DNA from 4 places in the Bacillus sp. mrc49 genome. Region 1 is predicted to be linked to each of the others. Evidence: predicted binding sites of a transcription regulator. Region 1 holds the regulator's gene; each other region holds the start of a gene.
What was found. Region 1 encodes Rex, which represses fermentation and respiration genes when NADH is low (regulators of the CRP and FNR family bind a similar motif). Its sites were predicted from a motif close to TTGTGAAATATTTCACAA; they were not measured.
Positions count from the first base shown of each region.

Region 1 (3,176 bases):
GGCGACTAAATAAAAGGAGTTTTCATTTTTGAAAAAAGAATATTGGTTCGTCATCATCACTTACATTGCCATGCAATTATCCAGTATTGTCGGGGTACCCATCTTCATGCTGATAGGGACTTCAACCGGAATGCCTGCTGATGAACTTGAGCAAAAGTCTGCAGCATACTGGATCGTATTCAGCTTTTTCGTTGCATTAGCCTTGATTCTTTTTTTAATGAGAAAAGATATGAAGGAAAAGATGGACACAAGCAACCAAGCTCCCGTTTCCGAATCGATATTGTGGGCGATAGGCGGTGTGTTCTTGGCCCTGGCTGCTCAAGCTGTTGCTGGGATCATTGAACAAAATCTTGGTGTGGAGCCTGAATCGGAAAATACGCAGCAACTCATTGCAATCATTTCCCAAGTCCCCATGGTCATATTCGTCACTTCAGTACTCGGACCAATCATGGAAGAAATCATTTTCCGGAAGATCATTTTCGGATCACTTCATAAACGCTTTAACTTCTTCATTTCCGCTGTACTTAGCTCGGTTATTTTCGGCTTGGCGCATGGTGAATTGGAGCATCTGCTTTTATATACGGCAATGGGCTTTACCTTTGCTTTTCTTTATGCGAAAACTGGCCGCATCCTCGTGTCCATGAGCGCACATATTGCGATGAATACGCTTGTTGTCATCTTTCAAGTCGTGAATCGCGAGCAAATTGAGAAGATGCTGGATACTGCTCAAGCCTTCATCGGAGGTTTATTATGAAACGACAGTCACCCTTGTTCATCGGAATCATCTATGCAGGCTTAGGTGTCCTTTTTACGGCAATTGCGGTCCAAACCGTCAATTCGTCAGGATGGGGCATCTTCGCCTACATACTTGTCCTTATCGCGACGCTTGATTTTGGATCGGGCTTACGGATGATCATGATCCATTTTAAGATCAAGGCAGCGCAAAAAAATAAGAAAAAATAAAAAAAACGCTGCAAATGTGCAGCGTTTTTTCATTCTTCTAATGCCGCTTCCTCCACTACCGGATAATGCTTCAAAAAGTAGATGAGCGATTGGAGCTCCACGGCAAGGTCAATGTGGTGCACCCTTATGGATGGCGGCACCGTCAGCCGCGCAGGGGTGAAATTCAATATCCCTTTAATGTCCGCTTTGACCAGGCGATCGGTAATCGTCTGGGCCACTTGTGCAGGGACTGTCAATATAGCAGCCGTGATATTATTTTCCTGCAATAGTGTATCGATTTGGTCCATATGATAAATCGGCACATCGGCTATTTGCTTCCCTACCTTGTCTTCAGAAACTTCAAATGCCATTTCGATCTTTGTATTATTATTTTTTATGAAATTGTAATTCAAGAACGCAGTCCCTAAATTCCCTACCCCGATCAAAGCGACTTTCGTCAGCTCATCTTGATCCAGGGTTTTCCTGAAGAAGGATAATAAATAATTGACATTGTAGCCGTAGCCTTTTTTCCCAAGCGCGCCAAAGTAGGAAAAATCGCGGCGAATGGTGGCAGAATCCACTTTTACAGCTTCGCTTAGCTCTGCCGAGGAAACTCTTTGTTTTCCTGAGGAGTGTAAGTTCTTTAAAAATCGATAGTACAGTGGCAACCTTTTTGCAGTTGCCTGCGGTATCTTTGGGTCATGGTTCATCATTCTTCCCCGCCTTCACACATGCTTTTCAATCTCTATTTGTTTGATTTACTTGTCTTCTATAATCGCTGCTGGATACTCCACCGGTTTTCTCGACTAAGAATGTAGGCCCGATTACCATACCCTTATCCAAGGCCTTACACATATCATATACAGTAAGGGCAGTCACGGATGCAGCTGTTAACGCTTCCATTTCCACACCTGTACTCCCTTTGGTCTTGGCTTCCGTTTCAATCCCAAGTTTATATCCCTTTGGTTCCTTTTCCCAATCAAAGGCTATATTGACACCCTGCAGTGCAATGGGATGGCACATCGGGATGATATTGGACGTATTCTTGCTGGCCATGATCCCCGCAACTTGGGCGACAGCCAGAACATCACCCTTTTTCATTTTCTGGTTGGTGATCGCTTCATATATTTCATCGTTCACCATAATGCTCGATCGAGCCGTGGCCGTCCGGGTCGTTTCCGGCTTGGCACTCACATCGACCATTTTTGCCCTGCCTTGATCATTGAAATGCGTCAAGTCTGCCATTAAATAACCCCTCCTAAATAATACACTATTATTCCACTTTATGTAACAGCTTGTTTGGCCCGGAACCAAGCTATTGCCGATAATAACTATAATACGTTACACTAACAATAATCAATTGAGGTGAAACTATGATTTTATTACAAATCAATCAACTATCAAAATATTACGGAGCTGAACTTATTTTATCAAATATGAAGCTCGAAGTTCAGAATAAAGATCGAATTGCACTTGTCGGGCGGAATGGTGCGGGGAAATCCACATTGCTGAAAATCATAGCCGGCCAGCTATCGCATGATGGCGGTGAAATCATCAAGCCAAAAGGTGTCACGATCGGCTACATGGCACAGGATACCGGCCTTGAATCCGAGCTATCCATCTGGGATGAGATGCTGACCGTATTCAAGGATCTTATGGATCAAGAGAAGGAGCTGCGCCGCCTTGAAGCGGATATGGCCAAGCCTGATATCTTTGGAAATGAAGCCGTGTACCAAAAGGTTCTCAATGAATATGACGCACTGATGGTCGCATTCAAGGAAAAGGGCGGTTATCAGTATGAAGCGGATATCCGTTCCGTATTGCATGGCCTTCAGTTTGCAGACTTTGACTACTCTACCCTGATTTCCACATTGAGCGGCGGCCAAAAAACGAGGCTTGCTCTAGGGAAGCTGTTGCTAAGGAAACCGGATATATTGATACTCGATGAGCCGACTAACCATTTGGATATCGAAACCCTCTCATGGCTTGAACAATATTTACAAAGCTATCAAGGCGCTGTCCTCATCGTTTCCCATGACCGTTATTTCCTAGATAAAGTGGTCAATCAGGTCTATGAAATTTCCCGCAATAATATGAAAAAGTACTATGGAAATTATAGTTCCTACCTAGAGGGAAAAGCCGAGGATTATGAGCGGGACATGAAGCTGTTCGAGAAACAACAGGGGGAAATCGAAAAGCTCCGCGACTTTGTCCAACGGAACATCACAAGGGCT
Region 1 covers NZ_PHNG01000789.1:12,902-16,077, forward strand. Annotated here, with positions in the region: gene CVN76_RS25185 (CPBP family intramembrane glutamic endopeptidase) at 29-754, shown strand; gene CVN76_RS25190 (YdiK family protein) at 751-963, shown strand; gene CVN76_RS25195 (redox-sensing transcriptional repressor Rex) at 993-1,652, opposite strand; gene moaC (cyclic pyranopterin monophosphate synthase MoaC) at 1,681-2,187, opposite strand; gene CVN76_RS25205 (ABC-F family ATP-binding cassette domain-containing protein) at 2,316-3,176, shown strand, end outside.

Region 2 (3,176 bases), on a different contig from region 1:
GGTTGCAGAAGATTACTTTCAGAACTTAAAGGGAAGGGTAAACGATGGAGCAAGTGTGGAAATAATGACTCATCCGGCCTATCTTGACGAAGAATTATTTTCTGTTTCCTCCTACAACGATAAACGTTTAAGGGAAACAAGCATTTTGACTAAGGCAAAATTGCCGGAAGGATATTTCCTTAGGTTCAGCATCAATCAAGTTAAGATCTGAATGTATAAACGAAAATCCATCACAAAAAGGACCATTCATTTGATGAATGGTCCTTTTTGAAATGATTCTTTATTTTAGTAGGCCAAGCTATATAGCGCTTTGATGTGTGATAGGTAGCGGATATTGCTTGCTTCCTTCATCAAAGTGGCCGGCAGGCCTTTCAGGGATGTGTTATTGGCTCCGACGGTTGCCACGGCATCCTTACGGCCAAGGCTCGCAAGCGTACCTGAGTTTACAGGCGTGAATACTTCAAGCTTCTTGCCTTCGAAGGCTGCATAGAGGTTATACCCGACAAGCTCACCCATTTGCCATGCGTTTTGTGCAGTTGGCGCGTATGGACGTCCGCCTTCTGGAGGGAAAGCAAGGGCGCTGTCACCGACAACGAATACATCCTTATGTGATGTCGATTGCAGGTATTCATTAACGGCTGCTTTGCCGCGATCGACTTCAAGACCTGATTCGCCGACGATAGGAAGAGCCGCAACCCCGCCTGTCCAAACAAGCGTATTGGCCGTGATCGTTTGTCCATCCTTCAATTCGATTTGGTTGCCTTTGACACCCGTTACAGGAAGACCTGTCAAGAATTCGACGCCGCGTGCTTCCAAGGAAGACATGGCCCGGTCGATTAGCGGATCAGGCAGCACAGGAAGGATTTTTGGACCAGCTTCAACAAGCTTGACTTTCAAATCCTTGAAGTCCACGCCGAATTTCTTGGCGATTTTAGGGAAATGATCGACGATTTCACCAATCAGCTCGACGCCAGTCAAGCCGCCCCCGCCAATTACGATGGTCGCATCGGCTTCATTTTTCGTTTGGGCATATTCACGAATGCGATCTTCGATATGCTTGTAAATTTGGTTGGCATCTTTCACCGATTTCAAGACCATGCTGTTTTCTTCAAGACCTGGAATGCCGAAGAATCCTGTTTGGCTTCCTAGTGCCACGACAAGGGCATCATAGGATAAAGTGGAGCCGTTGGAAAGCTTCACTTCTTTTTTATCAACGGAGAAAGACTCCACTTTTGCAATGGCAAGGTCGATATCTTTTCCTTTGAAAAGTTTTTCCAAAGGAATCGAAACAGCTTGTTCTGAAATCGAACCGCCTGCAAGACGGTGCAACTCAGTGATGATTTGGTGGGTTGGAAATTGGTTCACCACGGTAACCTGCACTTCATCCTTGTTGTAATATTCACGTACGGACAACGCAGATAGTAAACCAGCGTATCCGGCACCTAAGATGACGATTTGTTTTGACATAGTTAATCCCCCGTTCTTACTGTTTGTATGTTTTAGACATTATTTTTGGTTTTTACGTTCTGAAGAGACTTCCAGGAACGCTTGCGCGAAACGGAAAAGCTTTTGTGCCTCCGGGTCTTTCATCATTTTTAACAAGCCAAAAAGACCGATTACATCATGATTTGCTTCTGCGCGATCCTTCGCTTCGATTGCGGTGGCCGCTAGACCTTTCACGGAACCGACCACAGGTGTCGCGATTTCCGAGATCGCACTGACGGTATCGTTTTTCAGGACATCATCCGTTGCCACCGATTGAGCGAAATCATAAGACTTTGTTAAAATATTCACTAATTCAGTCAGCTTTGGAAGCTGATCGACTAAAGTATTGAGGGATGCCTGAACCTCAGGCTTTAAAAGCTGATCTAGGATATCCAATTTTTCTTGGTTTGCAGAAATACTAAGTGCATCATGTTCAGGTATTGATTTTGACATTACATCTACCATATCTAATTCCCCTTTAATCTAAATTTAATTTTGTTTATATTTTTCCGCCGATACTACTAATCATACGACTCTGATCTCTTAATTTCAAATGAATTTTACTTGATATGACTATAATTTTAGCTTGTTTATGAAGAGTGATCGGAAGGTAATGGGAGGTACCTACCATTCTGAGGTAATTTTGCAGCACTTCTCATTACCATGCCTTTATAAAGAGATTTCATAGGATATATACAAATATAATAGTAGGTTAATGGTGACTGTGGTATTTATAGAAGGACGTATCAAGAAAATAGTAATATTTATTATATTCATAGAGTGGGGCAGTTACATATTTCCCTTTTCATAAGTCTGCTTGTTGCATTCACATTTTTACAAACCGTCCCCGGATTTTATCCTCGTTAGGATGCCTGTCTTTTTTTCATGCAACATGGACTTATCGATGAAGAGGTCGTCCTTTTCACCTTTTATGGATAAGCATGGCCAAGAAATGAAAAAAATATCTGAAAATACAGAAAAAATGGTAAAATTATGTTAGTATATTTAAAAAAAGTGGTATGTTTAAGATTCTAATGAATAATTTATTCTTCAAGGAACTTCATCGGTAAAAGAACGTTTAATTCTTCAGTTAAGACGGGAACGATGTTTCAATAGGTTTCGATGAAAATGGATTCGGGAATGGAATTGTCGGGTTGGAAGTTGCGACTATATAATGAAATGGAGTTGGTATAATGGTTAATATTACCGGATATGGAAAATCGACACAAGAAGCAGTGGATGGTTTTCAGGAAATTGTCGGATTTGAAATTCCTGCAGATTATAAACAATTCCTCCTTAAGTATAATGGCGGCATATCTGAGGTGCAAAACAGCAAGTTTTATGTAGATACATTGGATACCCTCGTTTGCTTGAATGTTCTCTACGGATTGGGTCTTGAGGATCAAGGGCTGGATTTACGGAAATGGCACGAAGAAAATAAAGATGATTTACATAAAAATTGCATCATCATTGGTAATGATACGTGTGCCGGCAAGATATTGCTGATAAATAACGAAGAGGAAAAGGGAATATACTTTTGGGATCAAGGTTGGTATTCGGATCCTTCCAGCCAGGATGAAAATATTTATAAAATTGCCGAGAGTTTTCAATCCTTTATCGAAGGGCTGAAAATCCCGGAAGAAATCTAAATAATAATGAACCCCTTGATTGGCTCAGACCTTTCAAGGTTT
Region 2 covers NZ_PHNG01000800.1:767,300-770,475, forward strand. Annotated here, with positions in the region: gene chbG (chitin disaccharide deacetylase) at 1-211, shown strand, start outside; gene CVN76_RS30055 (NAD(P)/FAD-dependent oxidoreductase) at 286-1,467, opposite strand; gene CVN76_RS30060 (DUF1641 domain-containing protein) at 1,507-1,938, opposite strand; gene CVN76_RS30065 (SMI1/KNR4 family protein) at 2,679-3,134, shown strand.
Region 2: CVN76_RS30060 (DUF1641 domain-containing protein) is a predicted target of Rex. The motif match lies at 2,127-2,144, and genes of this name have one in related genera.

Region 3 (3,176 bases), on a different contig from region 1:
TGCCGCGTAACACCTCGAACTTGCCGGATTTAACGGAGATTTTATATAACCAGACCGCCATCACGATGATATAGCCAATCGGCCATATTCCCTGGAACGTACCTTGAACCACACTTCCGATCGCTTCTCCCAAAGGTAGCTTAAAGAGGAAGAGGACAATAAGAAAGGTAACGAATAGGTTTAAAAGGGCTGCATGTATTCCCTTCATTTTAAAGATGGTCAAGCATAATAGAAATAAAAGGATCGGTATAGCTGCAACTAATGCTGAAAGGGCAAGATTATTAAATGGGTTATATGTTTCTGCTAACATATCGACAGCTCCCTGTGTAAGAAATTCTGGTTAGAGAAAGTAACTACTCCCAAAATTGGGCTTGAATATCTTGAAGCGTATGAACAGAACGGGCAAACTGTTCCGTTTCGCTCTCGTTAAGGGTAAGCTCGACAATGCTTTTTGCACCTGTGCGATTAATGACAGTAGGGGTGCCGATATAAACATTGCTATGGCCATATTCGCCTTCCAACAATGACCCCACTGGCAAGACGACATTTTCATTCTTTAAGATCGCTTTTGTGATTCTGGCCAATCCCATTGCGATTCCGTAATACGTAGCACCTTTAGACTCAATGATCTGGTAGGCAGCATCACGGACACTGACGGCAATCTCTTTTTTTCTTGCCTCCGTTAATTTTGGTGCGATCGGCAAACCGGAGAAATTGGCAGAGCTCCAAACCGGGAGTTGTGAATCACCATGTTCACCAATGATATAGGCATGGATACTTGTAGGTGCGGTATTGAATTCTTGCCCTAATAAAGAGCGGAATCTTGCAGAATCCAATATAGTCCCTGACCCAATCACTTTTTCTTTCGGTAAACCGGAAAATTTCCAAGTCGCATACGCCAAAATGTCCACTGGATTCGTTGCGACCAAGAAAATGCCATTAAATCCAGCTTTCATGATGCTGCCGACGATCGCTTCAAAAATGTTCATATTTTTCTTTACAAGATCTAACCTGGTTTCTCCGGGCTTTTGTGCTGCCCCAGCACATATTACGACGATTGCTGCATCCTTACAGTCCTCGTATGATCCGGATTTTATATTCATGGCACTAGGCGCATACACAAGACCATGATCTAAGTCCATAACATCGCCTTTCGCTTTTTCTTGATTCAAATCGACAAGCACCAACTCATCGCATATTCCTTGATTCATCAATGCGTAGGCATAACTTGACCCAACTGCGCCAGTACCAACCAAAACGACTTTCGTTCCTTTTGTAGAATTCATAATGAATACCTCCAATTTCTCCGAATGTAAATCACTTTTGATATAAATAATTCCCTACTCGAATTTCATTGCAGTACTATTCTGTCCCCCGTATCCCAGGGGCATTCTTTAGAAAGGTTGCCTGATCATCCCCCTGTTAAGTTTGTGAATAAATTCACATATTGGTGCAAAAAAATGGCAAGCTTGCCTGTTTTCACGTTTGGGTTCTTGTTGTAAGTAATTACTTTGTGAAGTATTTCACAATGTTATTGTACTACATAGCACGACAACATTGCAACAAAGAAAAGAAATATTTAATTTGTTTTTTATATGAATGTAGCAGCATTTACAATGGTTGCCGAATCGGCCCTGACCAAAGAGAAGGCCGTTTAAAAAGGAGATGATCGATGGCACAAAGAATATAGTGTAAAGAAGGGATATTCCAAACGTTTGAAACTGGAAAAGGAGCTGGAAAGTATGAAGTATATCATCATTGGAACGCTGATTTTGGTCGTAGCATGTGTGGTAATGGCCAAACTGATTACCTATAAATATTGGACTTGTATTTATACCGCATTCGGCCATGATAATTATTTTAAGGTGATCGCAAAATTGGAAAGGGAAGGGGTGGGCTTCAAAACGAAAACGCCTCTCCAGCTAGGTTCCACGGACTTTCAAAATCGCAACAAAATGACTCAATACGATGTTTTTGTGAAAAAAGGAGATGAGCAGGCTGCCCAGAGGGCCATTCACAGCGCGTGATCTGCGTGACAGGCTATTTGCTTTGGCAAAACGGTGAATTCCAGTTGGAAGGAAATCAATGATGAAAAAACAATTGCTTAATATGATGGAAAGAAAAGAACTGGTGGAACTATACTCGGATCCTAATGACTTAAGGAAATTCGATGTGGTCAGAATCTTAAAAGTGTCGGATGCATTTTTAGTGGCAGCCAATATGGCATCCAACGGAATGTATGATGGCTATCGCCTGCTTTATGTCGATAACATCCACCAAATGAATGTCCAGACGAAATATATTAAGAAAATCAAGAAGCTATATCAGGCAAAAAAACAAAGTCATCTCGATTTCGTTGATGAAAATGATGATTTGCTTTTGAGTTTTCTCGACTTTGCCCATAAACATAACTTCTTGGTTTCGGTTGACCTCCTTAATGTTCCCGGGGAGGTGCAAGGCTTCATAAAACACCTGGAAGCTGATATATTTGTCATTTCAATGGTGGACGATATGGGGGAACTGGATGGGGAAGCATTCATTAGGTTTGGTGCCATACACGGCATGTCATGTGATGGTCAAGATGTATCAGACTTAAAGCGGATATAATCGGGAATTGGAAAATGAACGAAATCTGGCGCCGCCCTGGAAGAGGTCAAGGATTTTCAGGTGTCATTCGTTTTCCATGGTGTAAAAGACTGAAAATTTGTATAATATGTGAGGTGGACCAGCACGATCAAAAATTAAATTGACATATAGGAGGAACAAACATGAGTAAGCTTGATGGCAGGACCATTGCTTTATTGGGGGCAAGGAAAACGGAAGAGCTCAGCAAGATCGTTCATAATCTTGGCGGAGTCCCGCTTGTTCGTCCGGCACAAGGGACGGTATTCCTTGATGATTCCCATTTGGAAGAGGATGTCACCCGTTTGATGGCAGGGGAGTTCGATTGGATCATCCTTACGACGGGAGTGGGTACGGAGCTTTTATATAAAACGGCATTGAAGCTGGAAGCGGGGGAGCGTTTCATAGCAGCTTTACGGTCAATGAAAATCGCAGCCAGGGGCTATAAAACGGTGAATATGCTGAAGAAGCTTGGCCTCAAGCCGTTGATCCGTGATGATGATGGAAGTACGGCAGGACTCGTCCGCAACCTGGAAGGACATCTGTCAGGCGCT
Region 3 covers NZ_PHNG01000762.1:91,616-94,791, reverse strand. Annotated here, with positions in the region: gene CVN76_RS23030 (L-lactate permease) at 1-310, opposite strand, end outside; gene CVN76_RS23025 (L-lactate dehydrogenase) at 354-1,286, opposite strand; gene CVN76_RS23020 (hypothetical protein) at 1,743-2,027, shown strand; gene CVN76_RS23015 (hypothetical protein) at 2,086-2,607, shown strand; gene CVN76_RS23010 (uroporphyrinogen-III synthase) at 2,769-3,176, shown strand, end outside.
Region 3: CVN76_RS23025 (L-lactate dehydrogenase) is a predicted target of Rex. The motif match lies at 1,512-1,529, and genes of this name have one in related genera.

Region 4 (3,176 bases), on a different contig from region 1:
GCCGTTAGCCATTGTAAAGAAATTAGTTCCAAACAAACGGTCCATTGTCATTAACGCAAGTGCCACTGTCAAAACAGGGAAAGCGAAGACGATGATAAGGTTCGTGATAAGGATTGACCATGTGAACATCGGCATTTTCATCAATGTCATACCAGGTGCTCTCATTTTCAAAATTGTTACGATAAAGTTGATACCAGTCATTAATGTACCGATACCTGCGATTTGAATCGCTATTGCGTAATAGTTCATCCCAACGGATTCACTGAATTCGACACTCGCTAACGGGAAGTAAGCTGTCCAACCTGCATCAGGAGAACCACCGACTACGAACGAGATGTTGAATAACATCGCTCCCCAGAAGAACAACCAGAAAGAAACTGCGTTCAAACGAGGGAAAGCTACGTCACGTGCTCCAATTTGTAGAGGAGTGACGATATTCATTAAACCGATAATGAATGGCATGGCCATGAACAGGATCATAACGACCCCGTGTGTTGTGAAAATTTCATTGTAATGCTGACCATCCAACAATCCATTATCAGGTATTGCTGTTTGAGCACGCATCAATATTGCGTCGGCTCCACCACGGAAAAGCATAAGTAGTGCAGCGAGAATGTACATGATACCAATACGTTTATGGTCAACCGTTGTGAACCACTCGCGCCATAGGTAGCCCCACTTTTTAAAATAGGTTACGCCTACTAGTATTGCAAGTACTGTAACCGCGATTGCGATCTGTGAACCGACAATCATAGGGGAGCTGTGTGGTACGGCAAATCTATCAAAGTAATCCATACTCTTTGTGACTCCTTTCGAAAAGTTATTCTAAATAACTGCTTTTAATTTTAAATCTTAATGTTGATGCTCTGTTTCTGCTTCATCTGCTTTTTTTGAATCTTCGTGTTTTGAGTGTTCTGAGTGTTTAGATTCTCCATTGCCTGAAGCACCGTGATTGTGTTCAGGAGCAGGTCTGAAGTCAAGATGTGTTCCGTTGAATGTGTATTGTCCAACGTGACCTGGTTCCAATAGCTTATCAAATTCACTTTCCGTCAATTTCTTAGCGGTACCATGAATTTCATCAACCCACTTCGTGTATTCCTCTTCAGGCATTGCCTTGACATTGAAAGTATGCTCAGCGAAACCTGAACCACTGAAGTTGGCGTTTCTTCCCATATACTCACCAGGTGTTTCTGCTGCTAAGTGTAAAGTGTTGACCATGTCACTCATCGCATATTTTTGTCCGCCTAGCTGTGGAATCCAGAAGCTTGAGATTGGTCCGTAAGAATAAAGCTTAAATTCGATTGGTCGGTTTGTTGGTAAGAACAAGTAGTTTACTGTTTCGATATCCTCTTCTGGATAACTGAAATGCCACTTCCAATTTGAAGATGCAGCATAAATGATTAATGGTTCTTGATCTTCATATCCTTTTGGTGTAGCCTCGACTTCATTTGTCGAGCGAACACTGACAACGGAAAGGAATATGACGATAAGGATCGGAATGATTGTCCAGATCGCTTCGAGAACGTGACTTCCCTCCACGTGAGGTGGTACATAGTCATCGCTTGACTTGGAAGCGCGGTATTTAAATAACATAATTGCATAGAGAATGACAACGACTAAGACAATAACCAACATCGTCCAAATTGATATCATGATCACATTAGCTTGGTTTGCTGCTACAGGACCCTTTGGATCGAGTACAGCTAATGGGTTGTCGCAACCAGTTAGTACGGTGGCGATGGAAAAAATTATAGTTAATAAAGCCCATTTCATTTTCATATAGATACCCCTTTCTTTCTTTATTGGAAATTCTAAATAACAAGTTATTCAGAGTGAGTGTTACATTGTTCACAAACTGACGTCTCTATATTAGTATCATATATGGAAAAAAACAATCAAAAGTGACATATGTCACAAAAAGTTCATGAAGAGATAGTGAAAGAATGCGATATGAGCTTATTAGTTGGATATATAATAAGAAAAGAAGTATAATAGCGTATTAGTTTATTTCAATTTAAGGCTGTTTTCAATTGAAATTTGTTCTCAAAAGAACCGTTCGTGAATTGGTAAAATTTCAAGAAAATTACATTAGAATAATATTACATATGAAAGTGATGAATAAGACGAGGGTTATAAGGGTTTTATTTGTTTTTTAATATAAAAAGACACCGGATTACCGATCGAATAAATTGAGGAATTTAGGCCTAAAGGCAATAAAAAAAGCAGGTATCTAAAAACGATGCCTGCTTTTTTTATTCACTCCATTGCTTCTGGACTTGATGAAGGGCCTGTTGTAAAATTTGTTCCTGATTTGCACTAGGTTCCGTGAGGACGTTCGTTTGATAGGATTTCCCTTTATAATCAACTTTCACTGTAACTTTTACCATGATTCATTCTTCCTTTCTTGTCTTGTATACTTAGTTTAGCATGAGGGGAGTACACTTCATGTATACCCAGGGGAGTGGATTTCTCAAACATTTCGAAGGGAACGAGGTTGTATGACTTAATATTCATAATTATCTGATATTTTATGAAAATTGTCAATATTTTTATGAGGATTAGGACATTAAAAGTGAAGTTTCAGCGCCGGATAGTGAAAATCAGTCAAAAAAAATGAAAACGGCCCTGCTTTGTTTTGGAAGCAGGGTCGTTTCTTTATATTTTGGTTAAGATAATTCCAATCAAGGCTGCTAAAACACCGGCTATTTGATAGGACTTTAGTTTTTCCTTGAATAAATAACAACCGGCAAAAACCACGATTAAACAGTTCAGGCTCACCACGGGAAAAATGATGCTGGCAATTCCGGTATTTAAAGCGAAGAAATAACATACATAAGCAATGATGCTCAATAAGCCCACAAGAGAGCCGATTTTCACTTCGTTTAACTTGAGCTTTTCATTCTTCATGCCCGATGCCGCCATCAAATAAAGTGTTCCGCCGCCATACATCGATATCAGGATATCAAGTGAGTTCAGATGCAGGCGCGTGGTCGTTGTCATTAAGATCCCGAGTACACCAAATGAGAATATTGCAAATATTGTATGCATCATCCAGGGCAAATATTGATGATTGCCCTTGGCGTTAGGGGTATACTGAATGACAAGGGTGGCAAGGAGCATGCAGGCGATCCCGGTCCACTGCAACGAAGAAATATGTTCATGAAAAATGATCGCAG
Region 4 covers NZ_PHNG01000788.1:43,839-47,014, forward strand. Annotated here, with positions in the region: gene qoxB (cytochrome aa3 quinol oxidase subunit I) at 1-795, opposite strand, end outside; gene qoxA (cytochrome aa3 quinol oxidase subunit II) at 853-1,779, opposite strand; gene CVN76_RS31260 (BA3454 family stress response protein) at 2,253-2,387, opposite strand; gene CVN76_RS25120 (DMT family transporter) at 2,656-3,176, opposite strand, start outside.
Region 4: qoxA (cytochrome aa3 quinol oxidase subunit II) is a predicted target of Rex. The motif match lies at 1,900-1,917, and genes of this name have one in related genera.